One region of the Streptomyces sp. NBC_01304 genome, then DNA from elsewhere that is predicted to be linked to it. Evidence: riboswitches for the same ligand, from Rfam matches in the RefSeq annotation. Region 1 holds a riboswitch; each other region holds the start of a gene.
The links. Region 1 has a riboswitch for cobalamin ahead of OG430_RS07770 ((2Fe-2S) ferredoxin domain-containing protein). Riboswitches for the same ligand answer to the same signal wherever they lie in the genome.
Positions count from the first base shown of each region.

Region 1 (3,200 bases):
CGAACGCGCCGTGCAGCGCGGCAAGCTGGACCGGATCTCCGCCGAGGACGCATTGAACCGGCTCGTCTTCACCGGCAGCCTCGACGATCTGGCCGACCGCCGGCTCGTGATCGAGGCGGTGGTCGAGAACGCGGACGCCAAGACGGAGATCTTCGCCGCACTCGACAAGATCGTCGAGGATCCGGAGGCGATCCTCGCCACCAACACCTCGTCGATTCCCGTGATGCGCCTGGGCATGGCCACACAGCGCGCGGACCACGTCCTCGGCCTGCACTTCTTCAACCCGGTCCCCGTCCTGCCCCTGGTCGAGATCGTCACCTCGCTGCACACCACGCCCCAAGTGGCCGACACGGTCCAGGAGTTCGTCACCCGAGCGCTCGGCAAGACCGTGGTCCGCTCCCAGGACCGCGCCGGGTTCGTCGTCAACGCCCTGCTGATCCCGTACCTTCTCGCGGCGATCCGCATGGCCGAGTCCGGATTCGCCACCCCGACCGACGTCGACTCCGGCATGGAGCTCGGCTGTGCCCACCCGATGGGCCCGCTCAAGCTGGCCGACCTGATCGGCCTCGACACCGTCGCGGCCATCGCGGAATCCCTCTACGAAGAGTTCAAGGAGCCCCTGTACGCCCCGCCGCCGCTGCTCCAGCGCATGGTGGAGGCGGGCCTGCTCGGCCGGAAGAGCGGGCGCGGCTTCCACCACTACGACCCGCACTGAGCGGGCCGGCCGGCGCCCTGCCACGAGGGCCCCGGCAGGTGGGGGCAGGGTGCGGGGCGGCACGCCGATGCCGCCCCGCACCCGCAGCGGCTCACCAGGTGCAGTCGGCCCGCAAGTCCTGGATGCTGTCGGCCAGTTCGGCGGGCTGCCCGGGCCAGCCCGTCGTGTGCCACCGGGCGATGCGCCAGGCCAGCCGCCGGGGCCACAGGGCCGTGCTCGGCAGCGCGTGGACCGGCATCCACCGGGGCCTGCCGCCGTAGTTGTCGAGCAGGGCGGGGTCGCCGACCTCCCCGTCGGCGGACATCAGGAAGTAGTGCTCGCGCCGGCCTTCCTTCCACACCCGGGCCACCTCACCGGTCACGGTCCCGGCCAGCGCGGTCTCCTCCCGCAACTCCCGTACGACGGCGTCGTGCAGGGACTCGCCGGGCTCGACTCCGCCGCCGGGGATCTCGAAGTAGACCTCGCCGTCCTCGTCGAACTCGATGAGGAGCATGTGCTCGTCACGCAGGACGATCGCGCCTGCCCGCACCCGCACCGGCGCTGCGGCGGCCGGGTCGTCCCAGGGCGCGGTTTCCGGCAGCGGGGCGCCTGTTGCCCAGTCCCGGAGCACGCTCTCCGCAGTGCCGACCGGACGGATGCGGGCATGCAACGCCGCGCTGAGCGGCAGCGAGCTCAGGGCGCCGTCGGCGTCCTGGTCCTGGCGCGGGAAGCGGTAGGCCCCACTCCGCTCGGGGTCCTCGGCGAGGACGAGCCCCGTCCCGTCGAACTGCACGCGCGCGTTGGCTGATCCGTCCGTCATCCGGGCAGATTAGCCGTGAAATGATGACCGGTGAAAAGGCGATGGCGGCCCGAGGAAGCCGGTGCGATTCCGGCGCGGTCCCGCCACTGTGATCGGCGAGCGGATCCCGACAGGCCACTGCCCCTTGGGGGGTGGGAAGGCCGGGACGAGCATCGACCCGAGAGCCAGGACACTCACGCTGTCGCCTCCTCGACGGACCACCGGGGCGGATCTCCCCGAAGAGAGGAACGGTGCGGCATGCCCGCGAAGCCTGTCAGTAGTGCGCAGAACCAGGTGGCGGGGGCGGCGGACCGCCGGGCGCCGTGCCGGGTCGTCGTGTGCCGGGACTGCTGCTGCGGCAGCCCCAAGGTGATCGGCGTCGACCATGCCGCGCAGACCGCACGGCTGCGTGCTCAGGCGCCGGTACGCATAGCCGAGTGCCTGGACGTGTGCGACCAGGCCAACGTGATCGTCGTCCAGCCCTCCGCCGCCGGCCGGGCGGCGGGTGCGCGGCCGGTGTGGCTGGGCCTGGTCAACGACGCCGCCGCGACCGAGGACATCGTCGACTGGGTGCGCGCGGGCGGCCCCGGCATCGCGCCGCTGCCGGAGATCCTCGACCTGTACACCTTCACCCCGCCGAGGCGCCGCTCGGTGTGGTGAGACCGGCAGTCGCGGCCGGTCCCGCATCCGTCTTCACGCCGTACCAGCAGGTGGAGACGGGCAGAAACAGGCGGAGGCCCGCCCGACGGAAGTTCGGGCGGGCCGCAGGCCATGTGTGTGCTCGTGGCCGGACACCTCTCGGCTGGGCCGCGACATCGACTCCGCCCGCCCTCACGCATGAGGACCGCGACAAGGACGGAGCCCACCGCTATCTCCTGAGCGCTCATCCCGTCCTCCGGCGACGCGGGAACGGAGCCTTCTCCGCAACGTGGGCAGCACCGCGTCCTGCATAGAGCTGAACCCCGACGGGGCGTCGGCGCCGCTCGGCGGGGTCCAAGTGGATGACGCACCGTCAGGAAGGTGACCGCCCGGGCGGGGCCCGGCCCACCGGCGACACGCCGACTGAGCTGGGCCCCCGTCAGGGCGCGGACGCCTCGGGCGTGTTCGGCCTCCCGCTGTGCCGTCCGGTGCGCACCCGCCACCTTTTCGCGCTTGGCAGCGAGGATTGCGAACGCCGTCGGGGCGGTGGTGGCCTGCTGCTCGGCCGGTCGAGAGGGGGAGCCATTTTGCGCCACGCCCGCCGGGCGCGAGGGGCAGCCGCTTGATCCAGGCGGGCATGGGTGGTGTCCTTCAGGCACGAGGTGGGTTTCTGCGAGAGCTCGTCGGGACTTGCTTCTTCGTCGTACGGCCGGGAGTTGCTGCTCCCGGCCGTACGCCACGGTCCGCACGCCAAATGCCTTGCGCAGAACGCGACTTACTCGATCTCGCGCACCGGGGCACCGGCGTGGCTCCGGTCCCGGGCCAGGAATTGCGTTGCGGGGCGAACGAGTCGCGCGCGATGATCCCCGAATGGTTTCGACACCTCCCGACGGCCGCGCCGGAATCGACGCCGCCCTGGTCAAGCGCCTGCTGGCCGCCCAGTTCCCGCAGTGGGGCGAGCTGCCCGTGACGCCGGTGGAGGTCGACGGCTGGGACAACAGGACCTATCGCCTCGGCGACGACAAGACGGTGCGGCTGCCCACCGCCGCCAGTTATGCCCTGGCGGTC
Region 1 covers NZ_CP109055.1:1,761,156-1,764,355, reverse strand. Annotated here, with positions in the region: gene OG430_RS07780 (3-hydroxybutyryl-CoA dehydrogenase) at 1-715, shown strand, start outside; gene OG430_RS07775 (NUDIX domain-containing protein) at 807-1,514, opposite strand; cobalamin riboswitch at 1,566-1,689, shown strand; gene OG430_RS07770 ((2Fe-2S) ferredoxin domain-containing protein) at 1,752-2,153, shown strand; gene OG430_RS07765 (aminoglycoside phosphotransferase family protein) at 3,003-3,200, shown strand, end outside.

Region 2 (3,200 bases), 2.4 Mb from region 1:
GCGGCCGGCCTGCTCGGTCGGGTAGAAGTTGATGTCGACGACCCGGTCGAGGAAGGTCACGGCGGTGCGTACCGTCGCGTCGAGCCGCTCCCAGTCGATGCCTTCGGGAGCCGAACCGTCCACGAACGCGCCGAGGTTGACGGAGCCCAGGTTGCAGACGGCCGTCTCCCCGTCGTCCGTCACCTCCAGGATCTCCGTGCAGAGGTTGGAGGAGTGGACCGTGTGGCCCGGCTCCGCCGTCTGGTTGGCCGTACGGTTCGAGGCGTCCTTGAAGGTCATCCAGCCGTTGCCGGTCTGCGCGAGGGTGCGCATCATGCGGCCGTACAAGTCCCGTGCGGGGATGGCCTTCTGGGCCAGTCCGGCCGCCTCGGCCTTCTTGTACGCGGCGTCGAACTCGTCGCCCCACAGGTCGACGAGGTCCGGCACGTCGGCCGGCGAGAACAGCGACCAGTCCTGGTCGGCGGCGACCCGGCGCATGAACTCGTCCGGGATCCAGTGCGCGAGGTTGAGGTTGTGCGTGCGCCGGGCGTCCTCGCCGGTGTTGTCGCGCAGCTCCAGGAATTCCTCGATGTCGGAGTGCCAGGTCTCCAGGTAGACCGCGGCCGCGCCCTTGCGCCGGCCGCCCTGGTTCACGGCGGCGACCGAGGCGTCGAGGGTCTTGAGGAACGGGACGATGCCGTTGGAGTGCCCGTTGGTGCCGCGGATCAGCGAACCCCGGGAGCGGATGCGGGAGTACGAGAGTCCGATGCCGCCCGCGTGCTTGGAGAGCCGCGCCACCTGGTGGTAGCGGTCGTAGATCGAGTCGAGCTCGTCCAGCGGGGAGTCGAGGAGGTAGCAGGACGACATCTGCGGGTGGCGCGTGCCGGAGTTGAAGAGCGTCGGCGAAGACGGCAGGTAGTCGAGGCGGCTCATCAGGCCGTACAGCGCGGCGACCTGGTCGACGGCGCGGTCCGACTCGTCCTCGGCGAGGCCGGAGGCGACGCGCAGCATGAAGTGCTGCGGCGTCTCGATGACCTTGCGGGTGATCGGGTGCCGCAGGAGGTAGCGCGAGTGCAGGGTGCGCAGGCCGAAGTAGCCGAAGCGGTCGTCGGCACCTTCGTCCAACGAGGCGGCGATGAGCGCGTCGAGCCGGGCGGTGTGGACCCAGACGAATTCGGCGGTGCGGTCCGCGATCAGGCCCTCGCGGTGGCCGAGCGAGACCGACTCGGTGAAGGTGCGCACGCCCTGGGACGCGGCTTCCTCGGCGATGGTGATCGTCAGGAGCCGGGCGGCGAGGCGGGCGTAGGCCGGGTCCTCGGAGATGAGGCCGGCGGCGGCCTCGGTGGCGAGCTCGCGCAGTTCGGCCTCGTCCGATGCGGCGTTGCGGCCGCGGAGGGCGCTGGCGGCCACCTTGCCGGGGTCCGTGTCGGGGAGGTCGGCGGTGAGGCTGGTCAGGGTCCGCAGCAGCGCGGTACCGGGGCCGTCTTCCGCTCGGGCCTGTTCGGCCTGCAATGAGACAGGGTCGACTGGCGCGATGGTCACGTGGAGCACTCCCTCGCTCGGCTCGGGGCCATCGCGGGGAGGAGGGGCACACGGGCGGTACGTACTGCCTCGGGCAGCGCACGGCGTCGCGTCCACCGGCCCATTCCGCGAGGCCCGGACGTCATCGGCACCCGGACCGGTCGGTACGGGTGCGCTGCCGGCAGGTGCTCGGACTGGGGAGTGCGGAGCTGCGGGGCCCGGGGGTGCACGACCCTCGGGGTTCACAGATACGCACATGTACACCGTTGCGGGACAGTTCCGGATTCGCACCGGATTCCCCTGCGGCGACAGCGAGCACGAGCATACATCTTGTGGCGGGGAGTTGAGGGCACACCCACATCTAGTGTCGGGGGCGTGCCCTCCTCGATGACGGCCGGCCGCACGCGGCCTCAGGCGGCAAGGTGCTCCGCACGGCGGCCGGCGCTCCGCAGGGGCACGGAGACGGGAGCGACGGGCTCGTGCGAGACGGCCGCCCGGCCCTGCTCGGCGGCGCGCAGCTCGCGGTCGATGCGGCGGTCGCGGGCGTGACCGACGAGGGAAGGGAGGGCCAGGAGGAGGAAGATCCCGGCGACGACGAGGAGTTCGGCTGCGGTGCTTGCGAATGTGTTCATGGCTCTACTTTCCCGCTCGGAGCCCCGCGGGGGCAGTGGCAGGACTGCCATACAACCTCGACATCCTGCCAACTCTGCGGCAGACTGCGGAGCATGCTGAAAAACGTGGTCGCAGTACTGCTCGACGGCGTGCATCCCTTCGAACTGGGCGTCGTCTGCGAGGTGTTCGGCCTCGACCGGAGCGATCAGGGGCTGCCCGTGTACGACTTCGCGGTGGCCTCCGCCGAGGGCCCGACCCTGAGCACCCACGCGGGGTTCACCATGACGGTCGCGCACGGCCTGGAGCGCCTGGAGGAGGCCGACCTCATCGCGGTCCCGGCCGGCGAGAACTTCGCGAAGCGGGCCTTCCCGGAGGAACTCCTCGACGCCCTGCGCCGGGCGGTCGACCGCGGGGCCCGCGTCCTCTCGGTCTGCAACGGCGTGTACGTCCTCGGCGCGGCCGGACTCCTGGACGGGCGGCGCTGCTCCTCGCACTGGCGGTACGCCAAGGAGCTGGCCATCGAGTACCCGCGGGCCCGGGTCGAGGCCGATGTGCTCTACGTCGAGGACGGCCCGGTCATCACGTCGGCCGGCACCGCGGCCGGCATCGACGCCTGTCTGCACATCGTCCGCCAGGAGCACGGCACTCAGGTGGCCAACGCCATCGCCCGGCGCATGGTCGTCCCCCCGCACCGCGACGGCGGGCAGGCGCAGTACGTCGAGCGGCCGGTGCCGATCTCGTCGTGCGACACCGTCGGTGACGTCCTGGTCTGGATGGAGCGCCACCTCGACGAGGAGGTCACGGTCGAGGAGCTCGCGATCCGTGCCCACATGTCGCCGCGTACCTTCGCCCGCCGCTTCCAGCAGGAGACCGGGACGACCCCGTACCGCTGGGTCCTGCGCCAACGCGTGCTGCTCGCACAGCAGTTGCTCGAGTCGACGGACGAGACGATCGACGCGATCGCGGGCCGCGCGGGCTTCGGCACGGCGGCGGCGCTGCGCCATCAGTTCCTGCGGACGCTGGGGACCACGCCGAATGCGTACCGGCGTACGTTCCAAGGGCCGACACGCGTCGCATGACCGAACTGA
Region 2 covers NZ_CP109055.1:4,129,273-4,132,472, forward strand. Annotated here, with positions in the region: gene OG430_RS17925 (ribonucleoside-diphosphate reductase subunit alpha) at 1-1,521, opposite strand, end outside; cobalamin riboswitch at 1,664-1,825, opposite strand; gene OG430_RS17930 (hypothetical protein) at 1,911-2,132, opposite strand; gene OG430_RS17935 (GlxA family transcriptional regulator) at 2,226-3,191, shown strand.
Region 2: another riboswitch for cobalamin. It lies ahead of OG430_RS17925 (ribonucleoside-diphosphate reductase subunit alpha); the one in region 1 lies ahead of OG430_RS07770 ((2Fe-2S) ferredoxin domain-containing protein).

Region 3 (3,200 bases), 6.6 Mb from region 1:
GCTTGCCCATCAGGACGACCTGGCTGGAGCGGTCGCTGCCCGGCTTGAGCAGCACCGGGTTCATCAGCGCGGTCGGCTCGACGCGGGCGGCCTGCGCCTGCATGGCCTGGGCACGGCCGATCTCGGCGCCCTCGCGCGTGACGAACGAATTCAGCGACATGTTCTGCGCCTTGAAGGGCGCGACCTTCACGCCACGGCGGACCAGCCAGCGGCAGATCCCGGCCGTGACGACGCTCTTCCCGGCATCGGAGGTGGTCCCGGCCACCAACAGTCCACCGCTCATGACCTGCACCTCTTCTTCCGTACGAGGATCCGCGCCGCCGCACACACGGCGAGCGCCCCCCAACTCACCCGCCGCGAAAGCCGCACGGCCCGCTCGATGTCGTCGACCCCCACTTTGCGCCCGGCCGGGTTGAGCACCGGCCGGTGCTCGACGCGTCCGCCGTACGACAGGGTCCCGCCGAGCCGCACCCCGAGCGCGCCCGCGAAGGCCGCCTCCACGGGGCCCGCGTTGGGGCTCGGATGCCGGTCCGCGTCCTCGCGCCAGGCCTTGGCCGCACCGCGCCGGTCCCCGCCCGCGACCACCGCGAGCGCCGCCGTCAGACGGGCCCCAGGCCAGCCGGCCACGTCGTCGAGCCGGGCCGAAGCCCAGCCGTAGCGGCGGTACTTGACCGACTTGTGCCCGACCATCGCGTCGAGGGTGTTCACGGCCCGGAACCCGACAAGCCCCGGCACCCCGCCGACAGCTCCCCACACGAGCGCCCCGACCACGGCGTCGGAGGTGTTCTCGGCCACGGACTCCACGACCGCGCGCGCGATCCCGTCCTCGTCCAGGGCCTGCGGGTCCCGCCCGCACAGATGGGGCAGCCGCTCCCGCGCCACGTCCACGTCACCCGCGGCCAGCGCGCCCCCGATGGCCCGCGCCTCCCGGCCGAGCGAAGTCCCGCCGACCACCGCCCAGGTGGCGGCGGCCGTCAGCGCGAAAGAGGCGCGACGAGAGGCACGTACGGCATGCGAAACCAGCGCGGCGGCGCCCACGGCACCCCCCACGCACACAGCGGTGTGCAGCGCGCCCCACCCACGGTGGTCACGCCACAGCACCCGCTCGACGGCGCCCGCCGCGCGCCCGAAAGCGGCGACCGGATGCCCACGGCGGGGATCGCCGAGCAGCAGGTCGCCGAACAGTCCGGCGGCGGCGCCGTACGCGAAGTCGCGATCGGCAGGCACGGTTCAGCCCGCCGCTACGCCTCGAAGGACCCTGAAACAGGAAGCACTTGACGCACTGGGTGCCCGCAGGGGCACAGGGACAGCTGAACGGCAGCCGCGCATGGCGAATGTCCTCACTCAGGGTCCGCGCCCTGGTTCGACGTGACCGGCGGAGAGAGTTCCTGGCTTCCGGGGGAGTGAACCCCCGGTGACAGTGGCGGGACCGCGCCGGATTCGCACCGGCTTCCTCTGCTGCCGCCGTAATTGGCTCCGGAAGTCCACCACGCTCCGCGAGGCCCGTCAACTCGGCTTTGACCTGCGGCTAAAGAGTGTGCCGAGGCCCACACGAGGACACACGAGAGCGGCGCCCGGCGACCTCGGAAAGTCGCCGGACGCCGCTCGCGTCGCGGTGCTCCGGATCCGTACCGTCAGGTGACGAATCCGTCGATCGCCGCCGTCAGGTGACGATCAGGAAGATTCCGTACGAGACCGCCGCCGCGCACAGTGCGAAGCAGGCGTACGCCCCCGAGCGCGCGAGCGCCGCGGAGCCGCCGGAAGCCGCGGCCTCCTCCTGCTTGGAGAGACCGAGGATGCCCAGGGTGAACAGGGCCACCAGGGAGACGGTCGCCAGAAGGCTGACGCCGAAGACGGAGCCGAGAGCTGCCCAGTCGATGTTCATGCTGCTGTCCTTACTCTCCGAGCCCGGGGGCTCAGACCGTCGCCGTAGCCGGGCGCGCGGGATCCGCGACGGCGGGGGCGGTGGGGGCCGGGATGGTCGTCTTGACGTCCTCGGACGTCTCGACGGTGGCGGCGGCCATACCGGCCGGCGGCGGGGTGACCGCGGCGATCGCGGTGGTCACGACGCCCGCGGGCTCGGCCTCGGCGACATCCGTGATCTCGTCGTTCACGACGTTGGTGTGGTCGACGACCTGGCGGCGCGAGATGAACCAGATCGCGGCACAGGACGCGACCAGGAAGACCGCGACGGCCGCGATGCCCCAGTCGCCCTGCCGGGCCACGAACTCGGCGCCCGCGGCGACCAGACCGGCGGCCGGCAGGGTCAGACCCCACGCGACGAACATCCGGGTCGCGGTCGACCAGCGCACCACGCCGCCCTTGCGGCCGAGGCCCGCGCCCATCACGGCACCCGAGCAGGAGTGCGTGGTGGAGAGGGAGAAGCCGAGGTTCGACGAGGCCAGGATGACCGAGGCGGCCGAGGTCTGGGCGGCGAAGCCCTGCTGCGGCTGCAGATCGGTGAGGCCCTTGCCCATGGTGCGGATGATGCGCCAGCCGCCGAGGTAGGTGCCCATCGCGATGGCCAGACCGGCCGAGACGATGACCCAGACCGGCGGGTTGGAGCCGGGCGCGAGCGCGCCGCCGGCGACCAGGGCGAGGGTGATGATGCCCATCGTCTTCTGCGCGTCGTTGGTGCCGTGCGCGAGCGAGACGAGGCCGGCAGAGGCGATCTGGCCGCCGCGGTAGCCCTTCGCGGAGGACTTCGCGGTGATGTTCTTGCCGAGCTTGTACGTCAGCCGGGAGGCCAGGTACGCGGCGAGACCGGCGACCAGCGGAGCGGCGAGCGCGGGGATCAGCACCTTGGTGACGACGACACCGCCGTTGACACCGGAGAAGCCGATGGACGCGACCGTGGCGCCGATCAGACCGCCCATGAGGGCGTGCGAGGAGCTGGAGGGAAGGCCGACCAGCCAGGTCAGCAGATTCCACAGGATGGCGCCGACGAGCGCCGCAAGGATGACTTCGGGCTTGATGCCGTCTTCACTCACCAGACCGCTGGAGATCGTCTTGGCGACTTCGACGGACAGGAATGCTCCGACGAGGTTCAGCACCGCGGACATGGCCACCGCGGTCTTGGGCTTGAGTGCGCCGGTCGAGATGGTCGTCGCCATCGCGTTGGCGGTGTCGTGGAAACCGTTCGTGAAATCGAACACGAGAGCTGTCACGATCACAATCGCGAGCAGCAGCGTTATGTGTTC
Region 3 covers NZ_CP109055.1:8,356,404-8,359,603, forward strand. Annotated here, with positions in the region: gene OG430_RS37165 (cobyric acid synthase) at 1-283, opposite strand, end outside; gene OG430_RS37170 (cobalamin biosynthesis protein) at 280-1,227, opposite strand; cobalamin riboswitch at 1,313-1,484, opposite strand; gene OG430_RS37175 (hypothetical protein) at 1,664-1,885, opposite strand; gene OG430_RS37180 (inorganic phosphate transporter) at 1,917-3,200, opposite strand, start outside.
Region 3: another riboswitch for cobalamin. It lies ahead of OG430_RS37170 (cobalamin biosynthesis protein); the one in region 1 lies ahead of OG430_RS07770 ((2Fe-2S) ferredoxin domain-containing protein).

Region 4 (3,200 bases), 8.3 Mb from region 1:
CCGTTCGAGGGCGACCGCCTCGGTGGCCTTGGCGAGGGCGGTCAGGGCGCCCATCGCGTCGGCGAGCGCCCGGTCGCCGCGGACCGGTTCGGCCGCGGCGGCGCCGATCAGCCCCTCGATCGCCTTGGTGTACGCGGTCCGGGTCGGGGCCTTGTCCGCGCTGCCGTCGTCGACGTGGGCGCGTACCGCCCCCAGAGCTGTGACCGGCGCGAGCGCATCCGCCGCGGCACCGGCGGTGTCGGCACCCGCGCCGCCCGCGGCGAGCAGGGCCTCGAAGGCTAGGCGGGCCCGGTCGGTGCGGTTGCGCTGCGCCGAGACGTCGTCGCGATACTGTCCGGCGCCGCCCAACAGGCCGTTGGTCAGGCCGCGTTCGCGCTGCAGTTCACGGACGAGGCCCTGCGCCTTCAGGACCAGGTCGACGCGGCCCGCGGTCTCGCGCGCCGCGGACCAGTCGGCGGCCCGGTCGGCGACGCCGAGGCCGGTCACGACGAGGAGCAGGCAGGTGGGCACGGCGAGCACGATCGCGACCCGGCCGCGGATGGAGCCCCAGCCGGGCAGGGCGGGCAGCGAGCGCGTGCGGGGCCGATGCCGTCGGGCCGGGCGCGCGGGTGGTGTGGCGAGCGCCTGCGTGGCGGGCACCTGCGAGCCGGGCGTCCGGGTGGGGGGCGTCTTGGCGGGGGGCTGCTGCGTGCGGATCACACCGTACGACGTTACGAACCGGCCTGCCCCGCACGGTTTCTGTGCGGTAAGGACCCGGTTGCCCCTGCCTCACTCGGGCCGCGCCCGCCCCGCGCACGGCAGGCCACCTCCGCGTAACACTCGGGCACCCCCGGACGGGACCAAAGCCCCGCCCTCGGGGCCGAACGTCACCCACCATCTTGTGTCGGCATGTCGCCCTGATCCCCACATGTAGTGTTGCGGCAGCTGGTTCGGCGGAACGTCCGGGTACATCCGGGTACGCACGCCGAGGCAACAGGGAACCCGGTGGGAATCCGGGGCTGCCCCGCAACGGTGTGGGACCGCACAGCGGCCCGAGCCCGATACCTGCCGGCCACCCACCGCGCATGCCCGCGCGGTGCGGACGATTCTCCGTGCTGCCTCGTGGGAGGGCCGACGTGACACAGATCGACGCCGTGGATTCCGTGACCGAGTACCTGGACCGCCGGGACTGGCGGATCAACGCGAACGCCAACCAGGGGTATTCGCTCGGCGGCCTCGTCCTCAACACCGCCGGGAAGGTCGTGGCCAACTACTGGCTGGACCAGGTCTATCCGCAGGCCGTGGGCCGCGCACACCGCGAGGGCGACCTCCACCTCCACGACCTGGACATGCTCGCGGGCTACTGCGCGGGCTGGTCCCTGCGCACCCTGCTGGCCGAGGGTCTGGGCGGCGTGCCGGGCCAGATCGACTCCGCGCCGCCGCGCCACTTCTCCTCTGCGGTCGGGCAGATCGTCAACTTCCTCGGCACGCTGCAGAACGAGTGGGCCGGGGCCCAGGCGTTCAGCTCCTTCGACACGTACATGGCGCCGTACGTGCGCAAGGACGCCATGACGTACGACCAAGTCCTGCAGTGCGTACAGGAGATGGTGCACAACCTCAACGTGCCCTCCCGCTGGGGCACCCAGACCCCGTTCACCAATCTCACCTTCGACTGGACCTGCCCCGAGGACCTGCGCGAGCAGATACCGGTGATCGGCGGCGAGGAGGCGGACTTCGCCTACGGGGAGCTGCAGGCGGAGATGGACCTGATCAACCGCGCCTACATCGAGGTGATGACGGCCGGGGACGCCACGGGGCGGGTCTTCACCTTCCCGATTCCGACGTACAACATCACCGCGGACTTTCCCTGGGAGAGCGAGAACGCCGAGCGGCTGTTCGCGATGACCGCGAAGTACGGGCTGCCGTACTTCCAGAACTTCCTCAACTCCGAGCTGAGCCCCGGGATGATCCGCTCGATGTGCTGCCGGCTCCAGCTGGATCTGACCGAGCTGCTCAAGCGGGGCAACGGGCTCTTCGGGAGCGCCGAGCAGACCGGCTCCCTGGGGGTGGTCACCCTCAACTGTGCGCGCCTTGGGCATCTGCACGCCGGCGACGAGCGCGGCCTGTTCGCGGCTCTCGACGGTCTCCTCGACCTTGCGCGCGAGAGCCTGGAGATCAAGCGGGTCACCGTCCAGGAGCTGATCGACGGCGGCCTGTACCCGTACACCAGGCGCTACTTGGGGACGTTGCGCAATCACTTCTCCACCATCGGCGTGAACGGCATCAACGAGATGATCCGCAACTTCACGCACGACGCGTACGACATCACCGCGCCCGAGGGCCATGCCCTCGCCGTCCGCCTGCTCGATCACGTACGGGCGCGCATGGTGGCGTTCCAGGAGGCGACCGGGCATCTCTACAACCTGGAGGCGACTCCGGCCGAGGGCGCCACCTACCGTTTCGCGAAGGAGGACCGGCGCCGCTTCCCCGGCATCCTCCAGGCGGGCACGGACGAGAATCCCTACTACACCAACTCCTCGCAGCTGCCAGTCGGTTGGACGGAAGACCCGTTCGAGGCGCTGGAGATGCAGGACGAGCTGCAGGGCAAGTACACCGGCGGCACGGTGCTGCACCTGTACCTGGCGGAGCGCCTCTCCGATGCCACGGCCTGCCGCGAGCTGGTGCGCCGGTCCCTGGAGCGCTTCTCGCTGCCGTACCTGACGGTGACCCCGACCTTCTCGATCTGCCCCGAGCACGGCTATCTGAGCGGCGAGCACGCCAACTGCCCCCAGTGCGGCGGGGATTGCGAGGTGTGGACGCGGGTCATGGGCTATCACCGGCCCGTGGCCTCCTTCAACATCGGCAAGAAGGGCGAGCACGCCGAGCGCCTGCCCTTCCGTACAGCGGCGGCCGGGGCCGGGGCGTGATCGGCGTCGGCGGCTGGGCCCGGCTGTCCAGCTGTGACTGGCCGGGGCGGCTGGTCACCACCGTGTTCTGTCAGGGCTGTCCCTGGCGGTGCGGCTACTGCCACAATCCCGCGCTGCTCGATCCGCGCGCCCCGGCCCGCATCGCATGGGCGACGGTGCGGGGGCATCTCGCCCGCCGCCAGGGCCTGTTGGACGGCGTGGTCTTCTCCGGCGGCGAGCCACTGCTGCAGCCGGGGCTGGCCCGGGCCATGCGGGAAGTGCGCGACCTCGGGTTCGGTGTCGGCCTGCACACCG
Region 4 covers NZ_CP109055.1:10,107,865-10,111,064, reverse strand. Annotated here, with positions in the region: gene OG430_RS45410 (sensor histidine kinase) at 1-699, opposite strand, end outside; cobalamin riboswitch at 909-1,066, shown strand; gene OG430_RS45405 (ribonucleoside triphosphate reductase) at 1,116-2,906, shown strand; gene OG430_RS45400 (anaerobic ribonucleoside-triphosphate reductase activating protein) at 2,903-3,200, shown strand, end outside.
Region 4: another riboswitch for cobalamin. It lies ahead of OG430_RS45405 (ribonucleoside triphosphate reductase); the one in region 1 lies ahead of OG430_RS07770 ((2Fe-2S) ferredoxin domain-containing protein).